DNA from 3 places in the Bacillus sp. 5w2 genome. Region 1 is predicted to be linked to each of the others. Evidence: riboswitches for the same ligand, from Rfam matches in the RefSeq annotation. Region 1 holds a riboswitch; each other region holds the start of a gene.

Region 1 (3,285 bases):
TAATATGAGTTTAACAAGTTTAAAAGACTATACAACATTACATAACGGTGTAAAAATGCCTTGGTTCGGTTTAGGTGTTTTTAAAGTAGAAGATGGTTCAGAAGTAATTGATTCTGTAAAAGCAGCAATTAAAAATGGCTACCGCAGCATCGACACTGCAGCAATCTATCAAAATGAAGAAGGCGTTGGACAAGCGATTCGTGAATCAGGTGTTTCACGTGAAGAATTATTTATTACATCAAAAGTATGGAATAGCGATCAAGGATATGAAACAACACTCCAAGCATTTGAAACTACATTAGAAAAATTAGGTCTAGAATATTTAGATTTATATTTAGTACATTGGCCTGTAAAAGGGAAATATACTGAATCATGGAAAGCATTAGAAAAGCTTTATAAAGATGGCCGTGTTCGCGCTATCGGTGTGAGTAATTTCCACATTCACCACTTACAAGACGTATTTGAAATTGCTGAAATTAAGCCAATGGTCAACCAAGTGGAATACCACCCACGTTTAGCACAAGAAGAATTACATGCTTTCTGTAAAGAACATAACATTCAGCTTGAAGCTTGGTCGCCATTAATGCAAGGACAGCTACTGGATAACCCAACATTACAAGACATTGCTACAAAATATAATAAATCAACTGCACAAATTATTTTACGCTGGGATCTACAAAACGAAGTTGTAACAATCCCTAAATCTATTAAAGAACATCGCATTATTGAAAATGCAAATATATTCGATTTTGAATTAAGTGCTGATGACATGAAAGCAATTCAAGCTCTAAATGAAGATCGTCGCGTTGGTCCAGATCCAGATAACTTTAACTTCTAGTAGAAAAACCACTGCCATATGCAGTGGTTTTTACGTTAAAGAAAACTGAAAATTTAAACTATATTCCATCCGGTTGACACTTCATTATCCAAGGTGTAAGATTTTGAATTATCAAAGAAGAACAAAAATTAATAAAATTTATTCGTTTACTCATTGTATCAAGAGAGGTGGAGGGACTGGCCCTTTGAAACCTCGGCAGCAGGTTCATTTTGAATACTGTGCCACTTCCTGCAAGCTTTGTGCTTGAAAGATAGAATGAGGGACTTCGTTTATATACGGGTGCATAACTTGTACGTAAAAATCCCTCTTTCTCAATACGAAAAGAGGGATTTTTTATTTTTCATTTCCCTCATCATCATCCAAACTTAATTATTTAGGAGGAAAATCAAATGAAAAAGAAGTTTGTACCCGGTATCGCATCAGTTGTAGGAGTAAGTATTTTATTAACTGGTTGCGGTAGTTATAAAAACGAAGCAAGCGGAGCAAATGCAAAAGGCGAGGCACCTAGTAAACAGGTTTTAAACTTATCTTCACCTACTGAAATACGAACAATGGATACAGCTCGTGCTACAGATACTGATTCTGGTCAAGTGATGAGAAACGTATTTGAAGGCTTGTATAATCTTGGTGAAGGTAACAAACCTGTCCCTGGTGTTGCAAAATCTCATGAAGTAAGTGGCGATAAAACGAAATACACATTCCATTTACGAGATTCAAAATGGTCAAACGGTACGCCTGTTACCGCGAAAGATTTCGTCTTCGCTTGGCAAAGAGCTGTCGATCCAGCAACAGCCTCTGAATATGCATTTTTATTCTTTGATATTAAAAACGCAACAAAAATTAACAACAAAGAACTTCCAGCCGACCAACTTGGTGTAAAAGCAATTGATGACCATACGTTTGAGGTAGAATTAGAGCGTCCTGTTCCGTATTTTATTAGCTTAACAGCGTTCCCAACATTTCTACCAATTAACGAGGAATTCTTTAAAGCACAAGGTGATAAGTACGCTTTAGAAGATAATGCAATCTTGTACAATGGAGCTTTTACACTAAGCGATTGGAAGCATGAACAAAGCTTTAAATTCAAGAAAAACCCTAGCTATTGGGATAAAGATACTGTCAAACTAGAAGAAATCAATTTTAACGTCGTAAAAGAAAAATCTACAGAAGTAAATTTATTCGAATCTAAACAATTAGACCGTATAAAACTAACATCTGACTTCGTTGATAAATATAAAAAAGATGCCAACTTTAAAGAACGCCCGAACGTAGGGGTCCAGTTTTTACGTATGAATCAACAAAACAAAGTACTTCAAAATGTTTCTGCACGCCAAGCAATCGATCAAACAATTGATCGAAAATCCTTTGTAAATACGTTATTAAATGATGGCTCTACACCAACCTTTAGTCTCGTGCCGAAAAACTTTACAAAGGGGCCTGACGGAACAGACTTCCGTACTGCAAACGGGGATTTAACAAAAATCAATACAAAATCTGCACAAGAATTGTGGAAGAAGGCAAAACAAGAGCTTGGTTCTGAAAAGATCACATTAGAATTATTAACAAGTGATGGTGACCTTGAGAAGAAAACTGGCGAGTTCTTAAAAGGGCAACTAGAAAAGAATTTAGACGGATTAACAGTAAATGTAAAACCACAACCGCGTAAACAACAAGTTTCACTTTTATTAAAAGGTGACTACGAAATCGGAATTGACGGCTGGAGCCCTGATTTTGCGGATCCAATTACATTCCTTGAACTATTTACAACGAATAACCCTTACAACTTAGATCATTACTCTAATAAGGAGTTCGATGAAACAATAGCAAAAGTGAAAACAACTTTAGCTGGTGATGAAAAAGCTCGCTGGGAAGCATTACTGGCATCCGAGAAAATATTATTTAAAGACTCTGTTATCGCTCCTCTTTACCAAAAAGGTGAATCTTATTTAGAACGTTCTTATGTGAAAGGAATTGTGCAAGTAGACTTTGCAGGTCAATTAAACTTCAAATGGGCACAAATTGAAAAATAAAAGGCAACCTGAATTGAAGTTTTTCTACCCATACCAATTGTTTTATTGGAAAAATGTATCAAAAGCGGATTTCTCATTAGGAGAAAATCCGCTTTTTCAATATATTATTTTTAAAAAATAATACTCCATTTTTTATTATTGACATATAGTTCTTTCCAGTGTTAATATTCTAAATAATCAAAGAAACTAAATATTTAACCATCAAAATATAATGTCTTCTACGTTGAAACATATAACGATAGATTATAGTTCAACATGTATATACATATAGAACACCTGATGACCTACATGCACATTTTTATAATAGGTTTTCTCTTCTTCTATAGTTACACTTCAAGACATGGACATTATGACGTTACAAACAACACATTTAGGGAGGAACGAACAATGAAGAAAAAAGTTGTACCTGTTGTTGCA
Region 2 (3,285 bases), on a different contig from region 1:
CAAATTGTGCCGGCGCACTCAACATCATCTAGCTTAAATTCACCTGTACTATTTCCAGCGATTAAATATTTATGTTCATCCATAAGCTGAAATAAATGAACTTTACTATATTCATTGACTAGTTCTCCTTCCTTGTTTACTACATACATTGTATTTGTAACACCTTGCTCTGCTTGCTTCGCTATAGACCCACCGACAATATGTACACCATATTGCTTCGACCATTCTTTCAGCTTTTCTTTCGTTTGCAATCCATCCCTATCTGCAATTTCAGAAAGTCTTGTTAAATCATATCCTGTTGTCCATAGTTCTGGTAAGACGATAACATCTGGTCTTTCCTTCATCGCTTCGCTTATTTTACTTTTAGCGTTCTCAATATTTTTTTCTACATCTCCAAAGACAATATCCATTTGAATACATGCGACTTTCATTTTGTCAGCCCCATTCATAATTTTTTCTTTACAAAATACTGGAAAGATTATATCATTTGTCACTAGAATTGTAACAACTTTCAAAAGAGGTGGAAAGTATGAAATTATTTCAACCTTCTGAGATAGTAACATCATTGCCAACACAATTTTTCGCTTCACTTGTTGCAAAAGTTAACAAAGTCGTTGCAGCTGGTCACGATGTTATTAATCTAGGTCAAGGTAATCCAGATCAACCAACACCGCAGCATATCGTAAAAGCTTTACAAAATGCTGCTGAAAAGACCGTTCATCATAAATATCCACCATTTCGCGGACACGAAAGCTTAAAAGAAGCCGTGGCAACATTCTATCAACGTGAATATGATGTAGTAGTAAATCCAAAAACAGAAGTTGCTATTTTGTTTGGCGGAAAGGCTGGATTAGTAGAGTTACCAGTTTGTTTTACAAACCCTGGTGATACTATTCTTGTTCCAGATCCAGGCTATCCAGATTATTTATCAGGAGTTGCTTTAGCAAAAGCACAATTTGAAACAATGCCGCTTATTGCAGAAAATAATTTTTTACCAGATTATACAAAAATTGATAACTCTATTGCCGAGCGTGCGAAATTAATGTTTTTAAACTATCCAAATAATCCTACCGGTGCTACTGCATCAAAAGATTTCTTTGATGAGACCATTCATTTTGCAAATAAACATAATATATTAGTTGTTCACGATTTTGCTTACGGTGCTATTGGGTTTGATGGTCAAAAGCCCGTTAGTTTCTTACAAGCAGACGGTGCCAAAGATACAGGAATTGAAATTTACACTTTATCGAAAACTTTCAATATGGCTGGATGGCGTATTGCTTTTGCCGTAGGGAATGAAAGTGTCATTGAAACAATTAACTTATTACAAGATCATATGTATGTTAGTATTTTTGGTGCAGTTCAAGATGCTGCCCGTGAAGCACTTTTAAGTTCACAATCTTGCGTCGTAGATCTTGTAAATAGTTACGAATCTCGCAGAAATGCTCTTATTTCAGCTTGTCACTCAATTGGTTGGAATGTAGACATTCCAACAGGATCATTCTTTGCATGGCTTCCTGTACCAGAAGGATATACATCTGAGCAATTCTCTGATATTTTACTAGAAAAAGCACACGTTGCAGTTGCTCCTGGTGTTGGATTTGGTGAGCACGGCGAAGGCTATGTCCGCGTTGGTCTCTTGCATACAGAAGATAGATTACGAGAAGCCATTAATCGAATTGATAAATTAAATTTTTTCAAAAAATAATTGACAACATGAAAAATATCTGACAAAATTCAGTTATCTTAAAAATTTAAACATTTCTAAATACTTCTTATCAAGAGCAGGTGGAGGGACGAGCCCGACGAAGCCCGGCAACCGATCTACATAATTGTAGACACGGTGCTAATTCTCGCAGCATTACGCTGACAGATAAGGAGCTGGTTGTAAAAAAACCTCTCCTTAGCTGAGAGGTTTTTTTATTTAACTAGGAGGGTATAACAATGAGCGGAATTATAGCGACGTATTTAATCCATGATGATTCACATAACTTAGAAAAAAAGGCCGAGCAAATTGCACTCGGTTTAACAATTGGCTCTTGGACTCATTTGCCACACTTATTGCAAGAGCAACTAAAACAGCATAAAGGTAACGTCATCCATGTTGAGGAATTAGCTGAACAAGAACATACCAATTCGTATTTACGTAAAAAAGTAAAACGCGGGATTATTAAAATCGAATATCCGTTATTAAACTTCAGTCCAGACTTACCAGCAATTTTAACAACTACATTCGGAAAACTATCACTTGATGGCGAAGTGAAATTAATTGACTTAACTTTTTCAGACGAGTTAAAAAAACATTTTCCTGGTCCAAAGTTCGGCATAGATGGTATTCGAAACCTTTTACAAGTGCATGATCGTCCCCTTTTAATGAGTATTTTTAAAGGAATGATTGGACGAAATATTGGGTATTTAAAAACGCAATTACGCGATCAAGCAATTGGTGGTGTAGATATAGTAAAAGATGATGAAATATTATTTGAGAATACATTAACACCTCTTACGAAACGCATTGTATCTGGAAAAGAAGTTTTACGATCCGTATATGAAACATACGGACATAAAACGTTATATGCCGTAAATTTAACAGGACGAACTTTTGATTTAAAAGAAAATGCGAAACGCGCAGTGCAAGCTGGGGCTGATATTCTATTATTTAACGTATTTGCTTACGGACTAGATGTACTACAATCACTTGCAGAAGATGATGAAATCCCAGTCCCTATTATGGCACACCCTGCTGTAAGTGGTGCTTACTCAGCATCAAAGTTATATGGAATTTCATCTCCATTATTACTCGGAAAGCTATTACGTTATGCTGGCGCTGACTTTTCATTATTCCCATCTCCATACGGAAGTGTTGCGTTAGAAAAAGAGGAAGTTCTTGCTATCTCAAAACATTTAACTGAAGACGATGCATTTTTCAAGAAGAGTTTTTCTGTTCCGTCTGCTGGTATTCACCCTGGTTTCGTTCCCTTTATTCTACGAGATTTCGGTAAAGATGTTGTTATTAATGCTGGCGGAGGAATACACGGACATCCAAATGGAGCACAGGGCGGCGGTAAAGCTTTCCGTACTGCAATTGATGCTACTTTGCAAAATAAACCACTCCATGAAGTAAATGACATAAATTTGCATAGTGCACTACAAATATGGGGAAATCCTTCTCATGGGGTGAAATTATGAGTATTCAAGTATTTTGTGATTTCGATGGAACGATTACAAATAATGATAACATTATGTCCATTATGGAAAAATTCGCACCACCAGAAGCCGAAGAAG
Region 3 (3,285 bases), on a different contig from region 1:
GAGTGCAATTTCATTTGCAAATAGAGGGGAATTTACCAGCTATAAACGGTGATGATAAACAATTAAAACAAGTGTTATTAAATATTATTAAAAATGGGATAGAATCGATGCTAGAAGGTGGAGACATTCATATCCGTGTATACGAAAAAACTGAAGGACATTTATGTATTTCTATCGAAGACCAAGGATCTGGTATAGAGAGCGAGAAGTTAGATAAAATCGGTAAAGCTTTTTACACAACGAAGGAGAATGGTACAGGACTTGGGTTAATGATTACACATAAAATTATTAAGGAGCATCAAGGAAGTATCTCCATTCAAAGTAGTGTGGGAGTAGGAACGAAAGTGGAAATTTATTTGCCAACAGTGTAGCGTAGTAAAAGAAATTATTTTTCAGAAAAGTGTTCTTGTTGTGTAAATATAAACATTTTATAAAATGTTGCAAGAAGGGTTTTTTTTTAAAAATACTTCGTTTATAATGGAGGAAAATATCGACATGAGATTGTTTTCTCATGTAACGGTTTAGTAGTGTTATGAAAAGATAAGAAGGGGTGCACGCGCATCCTTTTTTCTATGCAGATATGATGAGAGGGGTGGTATGATGGAATTAACATTAAATTCGACTGTATGTTTACACACGATTCAATTTCGAAAAGAGCAAAAGAATTATATTGTAAAAGATACAATTACAGGAGAAAAATATGAAATGCCGCCACTTTGGATTGATGCATTGGCAATGATGCGTGACGGTTTTTTATTGGGGGAAATTGAGGAGAAATTAAGAGAAGAGTATCCGGCCAAAGAAGTGGATATGCTAGCATTCACGAGGCAGCTGTTAGAGCTAGAACTTGTCGAAATGGTAGATGGAGAAGAGATAGCTTGTACAAAGAAGAAAGAGAAAGATTATTTAGCTTGGGTACGCCCTCGTGTTGAACAATTATTTCTTAATTTAAATAAAAAATATAGAAGCAAAGGTCAATGATGATCTTTGCTTTTTTTATAGACTGTGTTTAAAAAATAACAGCGAATGCTCTTGCAAAAGCACCGTCACTATCTTTAATTTTTAAAGGTGCCGCTGAGAAAAAGAAACGTTTCGTGTTAATGGCATCTAAGTTTGTTAAGTTTTCAATTAAATAAATATTATTTCCAAGTAGTATGTGATGAATCGGTGATGTTTCTGTCGTTACCTCATCAGGAGAAATAAAATCTAAACCGACCGATTTTACTTTTAATCGAACTAGTTCTGTAGCTAATTCTTCGGAAAGATAAAATGCTTCTTTCTCATAAGCTTCTGTATTCCACTTAGTAGATAGGTTGGAATGGAAAATGATAATATCACCTTCTTTTATGTCAGCATTATACAATACTTCCTTAGGTAATTTTCGCTCTTGAATATGAGTTACATCGATAAGAACGGCCTCGCCTACAAATTGATCAAGGGGTAATTGATCGATGGTTGTTGCACCTGAAATGAAATGTGCAGGAGCATCGCAATGCGTGCCAACATGAACGACAGAATGAAAATCTGTAACTTGATAGCCTGTCTCTTCAACGTTTGTAATTGCTTCTAGTTGGATTTTTGGTGTTCCAGGAAATTGAGACATATTGTTTTCAAATGTTTGTGATAGATCAATTACTTTCATTTTACATACCTCCAATATATGTTTTTCAAATAATAAAAAGCCCATCCTTCATAATCAAGAAAGATGAGCTTTACATACTAGTTGAGTATTATCTTCCAAAATGCAATGCATTTTGCAGGAATTAGCACCTATTCAGTTTGTATAAACTGAGGTTGCTGGGCTTCAAAGGGCCGGTCCCTCTGCCTCTCTTGATAAAAGGTATATTTAATTTTAAAGTTCGGAATATTTACGATATTTAAATTGTAATTCATTTCCTTTTTTTACGCAACACAAAATAGGTATTCACCCAAATAAAGTTGCTCGCATATTGTAGCTTATGTAAATAGAATGCTGCGAAGGAGTGAGTGCAGTGACAGGGAATATATTGAATTATTATGCTGGTGGAAATACAGCTAGAGGATTCCATAATTTATACGACGAGAATTTGAAAGGGCTAGATAGGTTATTTATTTTAAAAGGTGGTCCTGGAACCGGTAAATCTTCTTTAATCAAGGCAATAGGTCGTGAATGGATTGAAAAAGGATACGATATTGAATTTTTACACTGTTCTTCTGATAATAAATCGGTTGATGGTGTAATTATCCCGAAGTTAAAAGTAGGAATTGTTGATGGAACATCACCCCATGTTATTGAGCCGAAAATGCCAGGAGTTGTCGAAGAGTATATTAATTTGGGGGTTGCTTGGGATTCAGATAAATTAAGAAAGCAGAAGGTGGAAATTGAACGATTTGTTTCAGAAGCAAGCAAAGCTTTTCAAGCAGCATACGCTTGTTTTAAAGAGGCATTAATTATACATGATGCGTGGGAGAAAATATATATTAATAATATTGATTTTGATAAAGCGAATGAACTAACAGATGAGCTGATTCAGAAATTATTTACAGATAAAGGAGGGAAACAACCGCTTGTGAAACATCGCTTTTTAGGAGCAGCTACACCGAAAGGAGCAGTTGATTTTGTTCCGAATTTAACAGAAGGGTTATCACATCGTTATTTTATAAAAGGACGCCCAGGCTCTGGGAAGTCGACAATGCTCAAAAAATTAGCTAAGGCAGCAGAAGAAAAAGGATTTGAAGTGGAAGTATATCATTGTGGATTTGATCCAAATAGTCTTGATATGGTTATCGTAAGAGAATTGGGTTTTGCAATTTTTGATAGCACCGCACCACATGAATATTTTCCGAGCCGCGAAGGTGATGAAATTATAGATATGTATGCCTTGATTGTGACACCAGGGACAGATGAGAAGTATGCGACAGAAATTCGCGACGTTTCCATTCAATATAAAGCAAAAATGAATGAGGCGATGTCTTTCTTAGCAAAAGCAAAATCAGTTCGTGATAAATTAGAACGAATTTATATTGCTGCTATGGACTTTTCAAAAGTGGATGCATATAAAGAGGAGATTCAAAAAGAGTTTGAACGAATTGCGGTTAGTGTAACAGAAAAGAACAAATAGGGATTTTTGAACTGTCAGAATTTTTCTGACAGTTATTTTAGTATGTAGTAAAATGAGTAATATATTTGTCGAATTTCCAAGGAAATAATCAAAAAATGGAGATGGTAAGAAATGAGAGAGAAAATTGAGCTGGAGTTAGACAGAATTGAAAAAGAGAATGATGTAAAAATTTTATTTGCAGTAG

Evidence for each region. A riboswitch is a leader RNA that binds a small molecule or an ion and turns the genes downstream of it on or off. The one in region 1 is predicted to bind S-adenosylmethionine.
Region 2: another riboswitch for S-adenosylmethionine. It lies ahead of mtnW (2,3-diketo-5-methylthiopentyl-1-phosphate enolase); the one in region 1 lies ahead of ACXY7N_RS25020 (peptide ABC transporter substrate-binding protein).
Region 3: another riboswitch for S-adenosylmethionine. It lies ahead of ACXY7N_RS14705 (cyclase family protein); the one in region 1 lies ahead of ACXY7N_RS25020 (peptide ABC transporter substrate-binding protein).

The regions. Positions count from the first base shown of each region.
Region 1 is NZ_JBTIWT010000020.1:57,612-60,896, forward strand. It holds gene proC (pyrroline-5-carboxylate reductase) at 1-3, shown strand, start outside; gene ACXY7N_RS25015 (aldo/keto reductase) at 5-838, shown strand; SAM riboswitch class I at 991-1,095, shown strand; gene ACXY7N_RS25020 (peptide ABC transporter substrate-binding protein) at 1,228-2,868, shown strand; gene ACXY7N_RS25025 (peptide ABC transporter substrate-binding protein) at 3,256-3,285, shown strand, end outside.
Region 2 is NZ_JBTIWT010000003.1:355,454-358,738, forward strand. It holds gene ACXY7N_RS09200 (carbon-nitrogen family hydrolase) at 1-515, opposite strand, end outside; gene ACXY7N_RS09205 (pyridoxal phosphate-dependent aminotransferase) at 530-1,708, shown strand; SAM riboswitch class I at 1,773-1,880, shown strand; gene mtnW (2,3-diketo-5-methylthiopentyl-1-phosphate enolase) at 1,945-3,189, shown strand; gene mtnX (2-hydroxy-3-keto-5-methylthiopentenyl-1-phosphate phosphatase) at 3,186-3,285, shown strand, end outside.
Region 3 is NZ_JBTIWT010000007.1:124,758-128,042, reverse strand. It holds gene ACXY7N_RS14715 (ATP-binding protein) at 1-371, shown strand, start outside; gene ACXY7N_RS14710 (hypothetical protein) at 601-981, shown strand; gene ACXY7N_RS14705 (cyclase family protein) at 1,010-1,642, opposite strand; SAM riboswitch class I at 1,728-1,840, opposite strand; gene ACXY7N_RS14700 (PRK06851 family protein) at 1,992-3,101, shown strand; gene ACXY7N_RS14695 (nucleotidyltransferase domain-containing protein) at 3,213-3,285, shown strand, end outside.